DNA from 4 places in the Carnobacterium sp. FSL W8-0810 genome. Region 3 is predicted to be linked to each of the others. Evidence: predicted binding sites of a transcription regulator. Region 3 holds the regulator's gene; each other region holds the start of a gene.

The links. The regulator NrdR, encoded in region 3, represses ribonucleotide reductase genes. The targets are predictions, from matches to a motif close to ACACNATATATNGTGT.
Region 1: nrdH (glutaredoxin-like protein NrdH) is a predicted target of NrdR. The motif match lies at 1,662-1,677, and genes of this name have one in related genera.
Region 2: nrdD (anaerobic ribonucleoside-triphosphate reductase) is a predicted target of NrdR. The motif match lies at 1,930-1,945, and genes of this name have one in related genera.
Region 4: NST49_RS01775 (vitamin B12-dependent ribonucleotide reductase) is a predicted target of NrdR. The motif match lies at 2,387-2,402, and genes of this name have one in related genera.

What each region holds. Positions count from the first base shown of each region.
Region 1 covers NZ_JBBOWO010000001.1:1,731,404-1,735,623, reverse strand. The annotation lists gene nrdE (class 1b ribonucleoside-diphosphate reductase subunit alpha) at 1-983, opposite strand, end outside; gene nrdI (class Ib ribonucleoside-diphosphate reductase assembly flavoprotein NrdI) at 970-1,335, opposite strand; gene nrdH (glutaredoxin-like protein NrdH) at 1,332-1,565, opposite strand; tRNA gene NST49_RS08430 (tRNA-Arg) at 2,035-2,108, opposite strand; gene NST49_RS08425 (PH domain-containing protein) at 2,268-2,645, shown strand; gene glnA (type I glutamate--ammonia ligase) at 2,844-4,184, opposite strand.
Region 2 covers NZ_JBBOWO010000001.1:393,304-397,523, reverse strand. The annotation lists gene NST49_RS01975 (metal ABC transporter substrate-binding protein) at 1-175, shown strand, start outside; gene NST49_RS01970 (tocopherol cyclase family protein) at 302-1,270, shown strand; gene NST49_RS01965 (methylated-DNA--[protein]-cysteine S-methyltransferase) at 1,288-1,815, shown strand; gene nrdD (anaerobic ribonucleoside-triphosphate reductase) at 2,007-4,220, shown strand; gene nrdG (anaerobic ribonucleoside-triphosphate reductase activating protein) at 4,207-4,220, shown strand, end outside.
Region 3 covers NZ_JBBOWO010000001.1:2,328,616-2,332,835, forward strand. The annotation lists gene dnaI (primosomal protein DnaI) at 1-575, opposite strand, end outside; gene NST49_RS11255 (replication initiation and membrane attachment family protein) at 578-2,026, opposite strand; gene nrdR (transcriptional regulator NrdR) at 2,051-2,518, opposite strand; gene coaE (dephospho-CoA kinase) at 2,681-3,292, opposite strand; gene mutM (DNA-formamidopyrimidine glycosylase) at 3,309-4,148, opposite strand; gene polA (DNA polymerase I) at 4,216-4,220, opposite strand, start outside.
Region 4 covers NZ_JBBOWO010000001.1:353,769-357,988, forward strand. The annotation lists gene NST49_RS01760 (methionine ABC transporter permease) at 1-192, shown strand, start outside; gene NST49_RS01765 (MetQ/NlpA family ABC transporter substrate-binding protein) at 213-1,037, shown strand; gene NST49_RS01770 (amidohydrolase) at 1,085-2,281, shown strand; gene NST49_RS01775 (vitamin B12-dependent ribonucleotide reductase) at 2,512-4,220, shown strand, end outside.

The sequences.
Region 1 (4,220 bases), 600 kb from region 3:
GTAATATCAATATAAGCAAATGGTTCTCCGTAAATTCGTTCTACATCATATGGACTAAAAAGATACATTTGTTCATCATGAGCAGCTAATTCATAAAATTTATCCGGTACGACTAAACCAAGAGAAAGTGTTTTTACACGAATTTTTTCATCCGCATTCTCTTTCTTTGTCGAAAGGAATGATACGATATCTGGATGAAAAACATTTAAATAGACCGCTCCTGCTCCATTTCGTTGTCCAAGCTGATTAGAATAACTAAAACTGTCTTCTAATAATTTCATTACAGGTACAACTCCGCTTGAAGCATTGTCGATTTTTTTGATTGGATCTCCAGAAGCACGTAAATTAGATAAATTCACACCAACTCCGCCACCGATACGAGACAATTGCAACGCACTGTTCACTACACGGCCAATACTGTTCATATCATCCGTTGCTTGGATCAAGAAACAAGAAACCAGTTCTCCACGTCTCTTACGACCTGCATTCAGGAATGTTGGCGTAGCAGGTTGATAACGTTGATTTACGATTTCATCCGCAAGTTTGCGAGCTAATTCAGTATCCCCATCAGCTAAATATAACGCATTGAATACGATTCGATCTTCATAGCGTTCTAAGAAACGTTGTCCATCATTCGTTTTCAAAGCATATTGTGTATAAAATTTAAAAGCTGACATAAATGAGCGGAATCTAAATTTCCGACTGTAAATATCATCAAATAATGAATGGATGAATTCTCTTTCGTATTTCAATAAAAACTCTTCTTCTATATACTCTTCTTTAATTAGATAGTTCAATTTTTCTTCAAGTGTATAAAAGAAAACGGTATTTGGATTAACATGCTCCAAAAAGTAAGCTCGTACCGCTTCACGATCTTTATTTAAAGGAATCTTTCCATCCACAGGTCTATTCAATTCATTGTTTAATTTAAAATACGTAACCTCTTTTGGTTTTGAGGCTAATTTAGGTTTATCCAATATCATTCACCACTTTCTTTAATTGTGCAACATCTTCCTCATTGCCTTGAAACTCAAAGGTATGTAATAAGGGTACTTGATAATCGTGAGCCAGATCTTTTGCCGTAAAAGCGAATAATTTACCAAAATTCAAATTCCCACCACCAGCTACCCCTTTTAAATACCTTTTATTATCAGCTGTTTCAATAAAATCGTTTAATAATTCAGTTGCTTCTTTATCATACGTTGGTGCAACAATAATGAACGGTTCTTCTAAAACAATATATGGATTCGTTGGCGTCAATTCCAACAAATCCATACTGAGTTTGTTAACAAACTTTCTAGTCTGGCCGGTTAAACTAATATAAACGACTTTCATGCTAATTGATCAAGGAGATCAGGGCGGAATCCATTAAAGGCTTCATGTCCTTCTATAGAAATAACAGGAACAGAGCTAAACCCAAGTTCTTTAACTTCATTTAAAGCTTCTTCTGATTCAAAGATATCTTTTACCTCGTAAGAAATACCTTTATCTTCTAAATATTTTTTAGTGAAATTACATTGCATACAGTTTGGTTTAGAGTAAACAATAATCGTTTTTTGCGTCATAGGTCATTCTCCTTAATAATTCATTTTTAAGTTCGTTTTCATCTATTTCTCTATTCGTATTCTACACTTATTCTCTCTCACTGGCAAATAAAAAAACCACTATATCTAGTGGTTTTCCTATTGACATATTCGTTTTTTCCTATATGTGGTATTTGTCATTCATGCTTGTGAACAATAAACAGTTGAGAAACCTACAGTTATTTGTCTCCAAACCTTTCTTCGTGTAATTTTCACATTTGAAAAAAATCTAAAAAAACTTTTTTTATTTTTTTAATCCTCACGAAATCAATTTATTAAAGATTTTAGAATATTTTTACATTTTTTTGAATAATACTGTATACATCTTTATTTGTTTCATTCGCTTATAATTAATTTTCCTTTTCTGAAAAGAAAAGAAAAATTTTCTATTTTCAACATTAAAAAAAAGTTAGAAAAGCTGAGTAGTCAACTTTTCTAACTTATCAATTTATGTCTCAGGAGAGATTCGAACTCCCGACCGTCCGCTTAGAAGGCGGATGCTCTATCCAACTGAGCTACTGAGACATGTCCTAGCAACAAAATTAATTATATGTAATAATGAATAAAAAGTCAACACTTTTTGCCAATAAATTTTAAATTTAAGAAAGAATGTTATTTTAATCAGTTGAATTTAATAAATACACCCTTTACAATAATTATTAAACAAGTTAGGGAGGTTTTAAAATGGGGTTAATTGGTGGTCTTTTAGGAAACGCCGGGAACATCAGCGAGAATGAGGCTCGAAAAAAACTATCAGGTGTCATTTTGGATACTGAAGAAATCGATTTAGCGTTTAAATTGGTTCGTGATTTAATTATTTTTACCAATAAGCGTTTAATTGTCATTGATAAACAAGGTGTCACAGGTAAAAAAACGACTTATCATTCTTTGCCATATAAGTCGATCAGTCGCTTTTTGGTTGAAACAACCGGCCATTTTGACTTAGATGCTGAATTGAAGATCTTTATTTCCAGTGCTGTTGAACCAGCTATTACGTTGCAGTTTACAAATGATAAACACATTACAGCAATTCAACAAGCTTTGGCACTAGCTGTACTCTAAACCAAGTAAAAAAGAAGAGAGTGAGACAAAAAGCGTTTAGAGCCGAATCACTGGAACGAATAAGCGCAGTATGGTCATCGACCATCGAGCATTGTTCGCGAAGTGGACGTCGGGTCTGCTTTTTGGAGCACGTTTTAGAATGAATATTCGTATAAAAAGAGGAGGCTAGGATTTTTGTCCCGGCCTCTTCTTTTCTTTTTAATACAATTTCAAGTATTGTTCTCTTTCCCATTCAGTCACTTGCTCACGAAAAGCAGCCCATTCGATTTTTTTAGCATTGACAAAGTTTTCATAAATATGATCACCCAAACCAGCTTTAATCGTATTGTCTTTTGCTAAGTATCCTAAAGCTTCATGCAATGTTCCAGGTAAATCATAAATCCCATTTTCATAACGATCTTTTTCGCTCATTACATAAATATTGCGGTTGATAGGTACTGGAGCTTCCATTTTATTTTTCACACCATCTAACCCAGCTTTCAAAAGAACAGCCATCGCTAAATATGGATTTGCGCTAGGGTCGACACTACGTAATTCAACACGAGTAGACATTCCCCTTGATTGCGGTACACGAATTAGTGGTGAGCGATTACGGCCGCTCCATGCAATGTATACAGGCGCTTCATATCCGGGTACAAGACGTTTGTATGAATTTACAGTAGGGTTAACGATTGCTGTAAATGCTTTTGCGTGATCTAAAATACCAGCTAAAAATTGACGTGCTGTATCACTTAGTTCCATATCCCCATCTTTATCGTAAAAAGCATTACCTTCTTTTGTAAATAAAGATAAGTTGAAATGCATTCCAGATCCATTGACTCCATATAATGGTTTAGGCATAAACGTAGCATGTAAACCATGTTTACGAGCGACAGTTTTTACAATCAATTTAAATGTTTGAATGTTATCGCATGCTTCGATCGCACTTGCATATTTCCAGTCGATCTCATGTTGTCCTGGTGCAACTTCATGGTGACTAGCCTCGATTTCAAAACCAAGATCTTCTAATTGCAATACGATATCGCGACGGCAATTTTCACCTAAATCTGTTGGAGCTAAATCAAAATAGCCTCCATCGTCATTCAACTCTAAAGTGGGCTCATTTTTTTCGTCTAATTTAAAAAGGAAAAATTCAGGTTCAGGTCCTAAATTAAACTCAGTAAACCCAAGTTCTTCCATTTCTTTCAAAGTACGCTTCAAGTTAGAACGAGGATCTCCAGCAAATGGTGTACCATCTGGATTGTATACGTCACAAATCAGACGAGCGATTTTACCAGAACCTTCAGTCGTTTCCCATGGGAAAATCAACCAAGTATCTAAATCCGGTCTCAAATACATATCGCTTTCTTCTATCCGTACAAATCCTTCGATTGAAGAGCCATCAAACATTAACTCATTATCCAATACTTTTTTCAGTTGACTAATGGGTACCTCAACATTTTTAATTACACCTAAAATATCAGTAAACATTAATCGCAAGAAACGGACATTTCCTTTTTTTGACGCCTCTTCAATTTCTTTTCTCATAAACTTAGCCATACATTTTTTTCTTCCCTTCTCTTAGCAACTTTTTAG
Region 2 (4,220 bases), 1.9 Mb from region 3:
CTTTGAAGATAATAGTTCTTCTAAAATCGCCGAAACGTTGGCAAGTGAAGTTGGTGTTGAGTTAGCTCTATTAAGCCCTTTAGAAGGAGTCAGCCAAGCAGATCAAGATGCTGGAGTAGATTATATCGAAGTTATGAAAAATAATTTAGAATCATTAAAGAAAAGTATCCGTTAAGATCACCATGGAAACTATAAAGCAAAACATCAATTTATTAGCTATCTTTTATCGAATAAAGTAAGATAAAGACACGTCTTACACCATTGAAAGAACAAAATAAATGGTGGCAGGGAGGATAGCTAAATGTTTGATAAGATAAAAAATCCGATTCTTTTTCAAGGAGATTTAACTAAAAACAATTATTTTGAAGGATGGTACTACAAGCACGTTTCATTTGATGAAAAGACCAGCATTAGTTTAATTCCTGGTGTGAATTTGTTTAAAGGAGACGAACATAGTTTTATCCAATACATTTATGTAACGCTAAATGAGCAAAACGAAAAAACGACAAACACAGGGTATATTCGTTATCGTTTAGATGAGTTTAGTTACCAAAATAATCCGTTTTTAGTTCAAATTGGACAAACTATTTTTACGGAATCGTTTGTTTCTATCCATCTGAAAGATGAGCAGTTTACGGTTCAAGGAAAATTAGGGTTAGGTACTTTTCAAAATATAAAAACTTCCATTCTGTCTCCTTCAATTATGGGAGGATTTGCATATATTCCTAAGGTGGAATGTTACCATGGTGTCATTAGTATGAATCATCGCTTACAAGGAACTTTAACGATCAATAATGAAGAAGTTGAATTCACGAATGGCAAAGGTTATATTGAAAAAGATTGGGGCACTTCTTTTCCAAAAGAATACATTTGGATCCACTCTAATCATTTTAAAAATGAAAGTACAAGTCTCTTTTTTTCAATTGCACATATCCCGTTTTACCTGACCACTTTTAAAGGCTTTATTTGCAATATAATAGTGAACGATAAAGAGTATCGTTTTGCGACTTATAATGGGAGTACGGCCAAGATAGTGAGTCAAACGAAAGATACAGCACTGATCGTACTTGAAAATAAAGAAGCAGAATTGACTATTCAGGGAATGATTACAAGTTCTGGTAAACTCATCGCTCCTAAAAATGGGAGTATGAATAAGGCGATCAAAGAAGGGTTATCAGGAGAAATCAGTATTCTTTTAAAAGACAAGAAACAAAATACAATATATCAAGATGAAAGTAAGCTGGCAGGTATTGAAATAGTAGAAGCTTAGGTTAATGAGGTGAGGAAATGGAAAATCTTGAACAGAACATAATTTATGGCTCTTTTGATTATGATTTAGGCAGCCTTTATTTAGCAGCAACCGAGAATGGTCTCTGTTTTGTAGGCTCTCTAAACGAGTCACTGAGAGAACTTGAGGATGGTGTAACAAAATTATTTCCAAAAGCAACTTTAGTAGAAAATACGGTTGGATTACAGCTCTACCATCAACAATTTTTAGACTATTTTAACGGTTCTAGAACTACGTTTATGCTGCCTTTAGATGTGAACGGGACGTTATTTCAACAAAAGGTTTGGAAAGCTTTGACCACTATTCCTTATGGACAAACAAAATCGTATGGTGAAATTGCAGCTGAAATCGGTCAGTCTGGAGCTTTTCGAGCAGTGGGCACAGCAATTGGAAAAAATCCGTTATTGATTGTCGTACCTTGCCACCGGGTCATCCATAAAAATGGGAAGTTAGCAGGTTATCGAGGAAAGTTAGACATGAAAGAAACACTATTAAGTTTAGAGAAAAGACAAGGGAAAGTATGCTAAGAAAGAAAATGAAATAGGATAGATATAAATAGATCATGCCTTGATCCAGGCATGATCTATTTATATTTCTTTTAATAATAATTAAAATGATGGACGAAATGTAGGATTGCGTTTATACTATATATAGTCTCAGAATTATTTTTATAGCTATATATAGTGTTTTAAAGGAATGGATAGGGTGGCGATAGGAAATGATAATGGATAATGATATTTTTTGTGAATCTTCGAACAAACTTAAGCTGAAAGTAATGAAAAGAGATGGACGAGAAGTTGAATTTAGAGAAGAAAAAATCTTTGAAGCTTTATTGAAAGCCCATCATTCATTAACAAAAGAAACGGATGAAAAAAGTATTCAGGAACTAAAAGAGATCGTTGAAGTAGTAAAAAAAGAAATAGCACAACGATTCGTCAACAATATTAAAATTTATGAAATTCAGAGTATTGTTGAACATATTTTAATAGATGCCCATAAACATGAATTAGCAGAAGCCTATTTAGTTTATAGAACCCGACGCGATCTGGAAAGAAGCCAATCAACGGATATAAACTATGCTATCCATGATCTTTTGCGTAAAGAACAGACCGTGGTAAATGAAAATGCGAATAAGGATAGCAATGTATTCAATACTCAAAGAGATTTAACTGCAGGAGTAGTTGCGAAATCTATGGGACTTAAATTGTTGCCGAAGCATGTTGCTAATGCGCACCAAAAAGGAGATATCCATTATCATGACCTGGACTATCAACCTTACGCTCCAATGACAAATTGTTGTTTGATCGATTTTCAAAGTATGTTTAGGGAAGGCTTTAAAATAGGGAATGCAGAGGTAGAAAGTCCGCGTTCCATTCAAACAGCTGCTGCTCAAATGGCACAAATTATTGCCAATGTGGCTTCTAGTCAGTATGGAGGATGCAGCGCAGATCGAATTGATGAAGTATTAGCTCCTTATAGTCGTTTAAACTATCAAAAACATTTGCAGACTGCAAGAGAATGGGTCACAGGAGAAGAAAAGCAAAAGCAATATGCCCGTGAAAAAACAAAAAAAGACATTTATGATGCTATGCAGAGCTTGGAATACGAGATCAATACCCTTTATTCTTCTCAAGGACAAACGCCTTTTACAACGTTAGGATTTGGATTGGGAACGGATTGGTTTGAACAAGAAATTCAGCGTTCCATCTTATTAGTTCGCATCAATGGATTGGGAAAAGAAAAGAGAACAGCCATTTTTCCAAAACTTGTCTTCACTCTTAAACGAGGCGTTAATTTGGATCCCGAAGATCAAAATTATGATATAAAAAAATTAGCCCTTACTTGTTCAACCAAAAGAATGTATCCTGATGTCTTAATGTACGATAAAGTCGTTGCGTTAACGGGAAGTTTTAAAGCGCCAATGGGGTGTCGTTCATTTTTACAAGGATGGAAAGATGAACATGGTCAAGAAGTAAACTCAGGAAGAATGAATTTAGGTGTGGTCACACTTAATTTGCCTCGTGTGGCTATCGAATCTAAAGGAAACCAATCAATGTTTTGGGAGCTATTTGAAGAACGATTAAAGGTTTGTCACGATGCTTTAGTTTATCGTGTTCAAAGGACAAAAGATGCATTACCTGAAAATGCTCCTATTTTATACGAATATGGCGCTTTTGGGAAACGATTGAAAAAAGGAGACAGTGTAAATGATCTCTTTAAAAATAAACGTGCGACAGTATCTTTAGGTTATATTGGACTATACGAAGCTGCAACAGTCTTTTTTGGGCCAGAGTGGGAAAAAAATGAAACTGCCAAGGCCTTTACAGTGGATATTTTGAGAAAAATGAAACAGCACACAGATCAATGGGGAGAAAAGTATGGCTATCATTTTAGTGTGTATTCAACACCCAGTGAAAGTCTAACGGACCGGTTTTGTCGCTTAGATACAAAGAAATTTGGCGTACTGACAGATATTACTGATAAAGAGTATTACACAAACAGTTTCCATTACGATGTACGAAAAAAACCAACACCGTTTGAGAAGATTGAATTTGAGAAAGATTATCCTGAATACACATCTGGCGGTTTCATCCATTATTGTGAGTACCCGAATATGCAACAAAATCCAAAAGCGTTAGAAGCTGTGTGGGATTTCTCTTATGATCGTATTGGATATCTTGGGACCAATACGCCTATTGATCATTGTTACAAATGTGGATTTGAAGGAGATTTTGATCCGACTGAGCGAGGATTTAAATGTCCACAATGCGGAAATACCGATCCCGACAGCTGTGATGTCGTAAAAAGAACGTGCGGTTATCTCGGTAATCCTCAAGCTAGACCGATGGTAAACGGAAGACACAAAGAGATTTCAGCTCGGGTCAAACATATGCCAGTTAACGGGGAGGAAATACTACATGAGGAATCCTAA
Region 3 (4,220 bases):
TGCATTAAAGTAGAAGGGAACCCATTTTTAGCCAATTCATGTGCTAGCGCTCCTAACAAATAAGTTTTACCTACACCAAATGATCCCTGTAAATATAAGCCTTTATGAAATTCTTTGGGCTTAGTTAAATAAGCATCAATAAAATCATAGACCTCTGAAATAGCATATCGGCGTTCATCTGTTAAATCAAAATCTGCTAATTTAGCATTTCGTACATCTTTAGGCATATCCATTGAATAAATCCGATTTTTGATTTCTAATTCTTTTTGTTTAGCGATCAATTCAGCCGAAGGTACATAGGTCACGTCAATGTAATGATAATTTAAAACTAATTTAGGATGGTAACCAGGAGCCATCATACCTTCTTTTAATTGAAATTTCTTTTTTTCTTGTACATATTCATATAATTTAGCATAACTTTTAACAATGGCTTCATCATCCAAATTTTGACGATTGTCTGCAATAAATTGCGTCACATCGGGATCATCTAAAACTTCTTGAATGAGTTCTTCATATTTATCCGTTAAATTTCGATCTTTGATCATTCGCGTCAAGCTTTCACCAATATCCTCCATTATTATTCACCTTCTTTGCCAAAATTTTGAATTCTTTTCAACCGTTCCATAAACGCTTGTTTCTCTTCTTCACTCATCGGTTTTTCTTCCATTTGGTTATTTTCTGCTTTGGCCCAATCTGGAAGAGTTTCTTTTCTTATCGTGGTTTGATTATTGTAATTACCTTTACTTCTGTTTTGTGTGTAGGTCTTGTTACGATTTTCTTGTTGTTGTTTTTTTTCAGCATTTTCTAAATACATTTTTTTAACCTTTTGAATCGCTTCTTCAGGTGCTACTACCTTTTCTTGCGCCCAGTCATTGGCGATTTTATAAGCTAATTTTTGGTCAAGCGTTGGGTTATTTTTCACAACTAAAACATAATGAATCAAAATATTGATCACCGCTGTTGGTAAATTAGCTTTCTTCACGATTTCTTCTAAAGTCCATTCTTCAGGTTTTGTTACAAAACCGCCTTTTTGTTCTTTAATAGAATTCATAAAATCATAAGGGCTTATTTGCTCACTTACTTCGATGACCGCAATATCTTCTTTAGTTAATCCCTTTTTCATAAGATCATTTTCACGCGTTTTTTGCTGATTTACATCGATCTGGATATCTTTTTCCACCACGTCTTTTAAAGAAATATTTTGTTGGTTTTTATTATGATAATCATCATATACTAATTTCTTTAATTTTTTTTCATCAATGGTTCCAGTTTCAATATCTGATGCATTAAGAATAAATTGTTGCATCGTTAATTCGTCTAAACCATATAACGTGTGCAATACAAGAATCGTTTCCTCTATTTCTTTTGTAATGGAAGAACGATTGATGTATTGCTGATTTAAACCTGAATAAAAAAATTTCAAATCAAACGTTTTCGGATCAACTTTCGGATTAGAATTGGCTGTTTTCCCAATATATGAAACAGGCTCTTTTAAAAGTTCCTTTTCTCTTTTTAGTAATTCAGCGTCAAACTGAAACACGTCTAAAAATGACTTAGTGATTTCTTGAAATTTCTGTTTGTCTATCTTTTCTACAATGAATCGTTTTCTCAAATTTTTAAATTTTCGTTCACCAACTCTTTCTAATAACAATAAACTTAATAAATCATCTTTGAAAAATACCTCACTAGTTTGAGGAGCTTGCAATTCATAGATCGTTAATTTAGTCGTATCTGTTTGGACATAGGTTTTAAGGAGACCTATCGCTTCTAACTTGATCCTAGCTTGATAGAGTTCAGGGATACCGATATTTAACACTGTCAGCAATTCCGAATGCAGAATTCCTTCACTCCAATATTTTTCTTCTTCTATTTCAGTCCATAATGTCATATAAAGGCTATATGCAGCAGTGCCAATCAAAGGTTGATACAAAAAAGTGAGAATTTTTTGATCAATATCCGATAGTAACGCATTTTGTTTTACTAAAAACCCATCTTTAGGACTTAAGTTTTTCCATGGATATCCCAAAACGATTCACACCTTTCTGTCTCACTAATTTTTTTCAGCTTTTTTTCTTTCAAATTCTTGAAGTTCTTTAAGAAAGACACTCATATCTTTAAATTGACGATAGACACTAGCAAAGCGGATATACGCTATTTCATCTACATCAGCTAATTTTTCCATAATGTATTCTCCAATAATAGCAGAAGAAACTTCATTTTCGCCTAACCCTCTGATTTGATTTTCTACTTCATCCACTATTTTTTCAACTTGTTCCATTGCTACAGGTCGTTTTTCACAAGAACGAATCAACCCTCTTAAAATTTTTTCACGATTAAATTCTTCTCTGGTTCCATTTTTTTTGATCACTAAAAGAGGTGTTTTTTCAACCCGTTCAAATGTAGTAAATCGAAAACTACAGGCTTCACATTCTCTTCTTCTACGAATGGCACGTCCATCATCTGCTGGACGACTATCGACAACTTTAGAACCATTATTTTGACAGCGTGGACATTGCATTATTATCATTCCTATCTTAAGTGCGTCTTATCTCTGCACTAGTTTTGTACACAGTTATTTACACTATTATACCATACAACAATCACAGATAAAACCGGTTAAAATCGGTAAAAAGAGCAAAGAATAAAGCACTGATGCTTTATTCTTTGCTCTTTTCAATTTTTATTTTATGCATGAATTGGGTTTTATTTTTTCAATCCACTTTAAAACTTGTTTTTTTGTATGTTCAACTGTCCCATTATTATCAATTATAATATCTCCCAGAGTTATTTTTTCTGAAATAGACAACTGAGCAGCAATTTTTTGCAATGCTTCATTTCTTTTTATTCCATCTCTTTTCATTAAACGGTCTATTTGAGTCTCCGGTGTTGTAGCTACTACCATGATTTGATCAACATCATCTTTATATCCAGTTTCAAAAAGCAGAGGAATATCTAATACAATAACAACAGGATGCTGTTTTAAGTAATCATCTTTCTTAGTCATAATCCATTGCCGTATGTGTTGAGATAACATTTCGTTTAACTGCTCTCTCTCTTTTTCATCATTAAATACGATTTTTCCCAGTTCAGAACGATTTAAAGTACCATCAGGTAGAATAATTTTATCACCAAAATAGGCTTTTAATTTATTTAACCCTTCTGTGCCAGGTTCTACTACTTCTCTAGCACCAATATCTGCATCTACAACAGGGTAACCCTGTTCCTTAAACAATTTACTAACAGTTGACTTGCCAGTAGCAATACTGCCAGTTAGCCCTAAAATTACAGTCATATTATCCCCTCTTTATTTAGTAATCACTGTCTAATTGCTGGCAATTAGGACAAAAATGAGTTCCTCGTTGAGCTACTTTTATTTTTTCTATAGGCGTTCCACATCGAATACACGGACTTCCTTTTTTACCATAAACCGCTAATTTCACTTGAAATGTCCCAGCATCTCCAAGTGCATTTTTATAAGTGCGAATCGTCGTTCCACCAGCTTTTACAGCATCCCCTAAGACTTTGATAATGGATTCATGCAACCTTGAAACTTCATTTTTACTTAAGCTATTTGCAGCTCTCATCGGATGGATCTTAGCTACAAATAAAGCTTCATCTACATAAATATTTCCTAATCCAGCTACAATTGTTTGATCCAATAACAGAGGCTTAATAGACCGTTTTTTAGTTTGTAGTGTAGTATAAAATGTCTTTCCATCAAAAGCTTCTTTAGTCGGTTCAGGACCAAGTAGCCTTATACCTGTCGTACTAAACTCTTTTCCTAAAGGAACAAGTGTCATCCGACCAAATTTCCGTACATCCAGATAACGTAAATCTCTTCCGTCTGTTAAATGAAAAACGATATGTGTATGTTTTTTTAAAGGTGCTGTTGAATTTTCTACCTCATACTTACCTTCCATACGCAAATGAGAAACCAAAGCCCAATGTTCAAAACGGAAAATAATGTATTTTCCTCGTCTATCAAACTCTATGATCGTTTCTCCAACTAAAAGCTGTTTAAATTCTTCGCTATCGATAGATCCAGCAACGATACGGTCCCAATAAACATCTACTGATTGAATCGTTGCGCCTAATACAAGTTGTTCTAAACCTTTTCTAACCGTTTCAACTTCTGGTAATTCAGGCAAATTTTTACTTCCTTTCTATCTAAAAAATGTTTCTGCTATAACTGAACATAGCAGAAACATTTCCTTCTTATT
Region 4 (4,220 bases), 2.0 Mb from region 3:
ATTATTAATTTGATTGGTTTAACTGCTATGGCAGGAGCAATTGGTGGGGGCGGATTAGGTAACTTAGCCATTGCCAGAGGTTACAATCGTTTCCAAGGAGATGTAACGTTAGTCGCCACTGCTATTATCTTAATTATTGTATTCATTAGTCAATTTATTGGAAATGCTTTAATCAAAAAAACGAGTCACTAGATGACATTGGAGGAAAAAAGATGAACAGAATAAAAAAAGGTTTTTTAGGATTAACTTTAGCATTAGGGCTTCTTGTAACAACCGCTTGTGGAACGAACACTACTTCAGAGGCTGAAGAATCTGAGCCCATTAAAATTGGTGTTGTTGGAGAAGTGAATGAAGTTTGGGAGTTTGTTAAAGAAAAATTAGCCTCAGAAGATATTGAGATTGAACTCGTTAAATTCTCAGACTATGCTACGCCAAATGTAGCTCTTGCTGAAGGCGAATTAGAATTGAATTCTTTTCAAACGAAAATTTTCATGGAAGCTTTTAATGAAGATCATGGTGAAAACTTAGTGGCCATTGCCGATACGGTTATTGCTCCACTTGGTATTTATTCATCAAAGATTCAAGATGTTTCTGAGATAAAAGAAAATGATGTGATTGCCATTCCAAATGATGTTTCAAATGAAGGACGAGCTTTACTCTTACTTCAAACAGCTGGTTTGATTGAAGTTGATCCTTCAAAAGGCCAAGTTCCTGTAGTCGAAGATATTACCTCTAATCCTTTGAATTTAACATTTGAAACACTAGATTCTTCTCAAACAGCACGCGCTTTAGAAGATGTAACAGCTTCCGTCATTAATAGCGGAATGGCTGTAGACGCCGGATTCATTCCTACTGAAGATGCTGTGTTCTTAGAACCAGTTACTGATTCCTCTGATCCATACTACAATGCGATTGTTTCAAGAGAAGAAGATAAAGATAATGAAGTTTTCAAAAAGATTATAGAAGCTTACCAAGCAGAAGATACTAAAGAAGTCATCGAAGAAACATCAAAAGGCTCTTCTATTCCAGTGTGGTAAATGAGTACAACTAATAACAGTAAACAAATTAGAGAGGACGATGAATTATGACAACAGTAATCACTCAATCTACATTACATGAAGAAGTTCAACAAGGAGCTCAAGAGGTCATCGCCTTACGCCGTTATCTTCATCAACATCCTGAGCCAAGTCTAAAAGAATACGAAACAATCAAATTTATCAAAAATGAATTAGACAAGCTATCTATCCCTTACGAATCTGTTGGTGAAACTGGAGCTATCGGGACGATTGTTGGTAAAAAAGGACTAGGAAAAACGATTCTCTTACGGGCAGATATTGATGCTCTTGAATTAGAGGATGCTAAAGACAAACCTTATAAATCAACTAAAAAGGGATTACATCATGCATGTGGCCATGATGCTCACACATCAGCTTTATTAGGGGCTGCAAAAATTTTAAAAAACCATGAAGCTGACTTTTCAGGGACCATTAAATTAGCTTTTCAACAAGCTGAAGAAATCGGAGCTGGTGCACGACAATTTGTAGCGGGTGGATTTGTTAACGATGTCGATCAAGTTTTTGGTATACACGTTGACTCCTCTATCGAGACTGGAAAAATCGTTGCTACTGCTGGTCCAACAAATGCTTCTTGTGATATTTTTAAGATTAGGGTCAAAGGCGAAAGCGGTCATGCGGCTAGACCAGATTTAGGAAGAGATGCTCTTTTAACAGCTGCTGCCATAACGGTCGAATTGCAAAGTATTGTGGCTCGAGAAGTCAGCCCTTTAGATAATGTAGTTGTTGCTGTAGGAGTCTTAAACGCCGGAACTCGTTATAACATTATTGCAAATGAAGCTTCCCTTGAAGGAACGGTTCGTACATTTAGCCACGAAACACGCCAATTTGTATTAGCAGCTGTTGAACGTGTTGCACGAGATGTCGCCAAAGCTCATCGCACATCAATTGAATTTGAGAATTATGATGCAGCAGCTCCTCTTATCAATAATCAAACCGCTGCAAGTCGTGCTGCTCGTGTTGGTACAGACATTGTAGGAGCAGATAATATTATTCAAGATAATCCCAAAAGTTTAGGAGCAGATGACTTTGCTGACTTCTTAGCTGTTGCGCAAGGTGTTTATGCTCGTGTTGGAACTAAAAACCCAGCTAACCCAGAAACTTGGTACGGGCATCATCATGAAAATTTTGATATTGACGAAAGCGGATTAGCTATAGCCACAGAATTACATGTCAGATATGCTCTAGATTTTTTAAATGAACGGTAAATAAAAAAAATTCAGAACTTATTTTCTGAAAAAGATTGAAGCGAGTTGTTTTTCGCTTCTTTTTTTTGTCTTCTATTTCTCACAAAATTTTTAGTTAATGAAAAAACACAACATGTAGTGTAAAATATATTTCAGGTAACAACATATAGAAAAAAAGGATGTTACACTTACTACCCTTTTTTACTGTTATCTATTGATTTACATACATATTTTATTAAGGAGTGGTACCCATGATTGCAAATATCTACGCAAAAGCAACAATAGATGTTAACAAGTTAAATGAAGACATTCAAGCTTTTCCTCAAGTCTATCCGATAACTGATGATATGAACTTAACCTATAAAGGGGTTTCTCGCTTAGTTATGTTAGATCGGTATTCCTTTAAAGACCTCTCTAAATCTACTCTTTCTATAGGAGATTTAGTTGTTTTAACGGTTAAGCCAGACCCGCAATACCCTACAAGAGGAACTGGATTTGTTACACAGATCAACCATTCTCAACATACTGCTTCAATTTTGATTGATGAGGAATTCCGAGGATCCATTGAAGATGAGTATGAGCAAAAAACTGGAATCATTACTTGCAGCTTAGATGTGATTGAAAAACCGCTTGAAATTTTTTATGAACAAATTGCTAAACGAAATGCGACTGGCTTATCCGCTATAGAATCGACTCCTGAAAAAAGAAAAGCTGCTTATAATGCCTTTTATGAAGAATTAAAAAACTTGAATTTTATCCCTGCAGGACGCGTTTTGTATGGTGCAGGTTCGAAAACGGATGTCACTTATTTTAATTGTTACGTTATGCCTTTTGTCCCTGACTCTCGTGAAGGTATTTCGGATCATCGAAAACAAGTGATGGAAATCATGAGTCGTGGCGGCGGTGTTGGTACTAATGGTTCTACTCTTCGTCCGCGTCATACTTTAGCGCGTGGGGTTAATGGAAAATCATCAGGAGCTGTTTCTTGGCTAGACGATATTGCGAAATTAACTCACTTGGTTGAACAGGGTGGCAGCCGTCGTGGAGCACAGATGATTATGTTAACAGATTGGCATCCAGATATTCTTGAATTTATTATTTCAAAAATGCAAAACCCACGTATTTTACGTTATTTAATTGAAAATACCACAGACGCTCAAATAAAGAAGCTAGCTAATGAAAAGTTGAAATTCACTCCTCTTTCAGAACACGAAACTGCTATGTATCAAACTATTTTAAATTATAAAAATATGCCCGGGCGTGGTGGATTTGATGCAGCGACAATGAAAGAAGCAGCTGCTAAATTAAAAATAGGCGGCTCCTATAGTGTTCATGACCCTGACTTTTTATCAGGAGCAAATATTTCAGTTTGTTTGACGACTGATTTCATGGAAGCTGTTGAAAAGGACACTGATTATACTCTTCGCTTTCCTGCCGTAGAAACATACAGCCCAGAGGAAATGGAAGAATACAACACTAATTGGTCAGAAATTGGAGACATCCGTGAATGGGAAGCTTCAGGACATGGCATTCATACTTACCGAACAATAAAGGCTCGCGAATTATGGAAACTCATCACTATTTGTGCTACCTACTCTGCTGAGCCGGGTATTTTCTTTATTGATAATGCAAATAAGATGACGAATGCTGCTGCCTATGGGCAAAAAGTCGTTGCAACTAACCCTTGCGGCGAACAGCCTCTCGCTCCTTATTCTGTTTGTAATCTAGCAGCCGTTAACTTAGCCGAAATGGCCGATAAAGAATCTGGAACAGTCAATTTTGATAAATTAAAGAAAACTGTGCAAGTTGGTGTACGTATGCAAGATAACGTGATTGATGCCACACCTTACTTCTTAGCAGAAAACGAAAAACAAGCTTTAGGAGAACGCCGTGTTGGTTTAGGCATTATGGGTCTCGCCGACTTACTCATTTACTGTGGTAAAGAATACGGCTCTCAAGA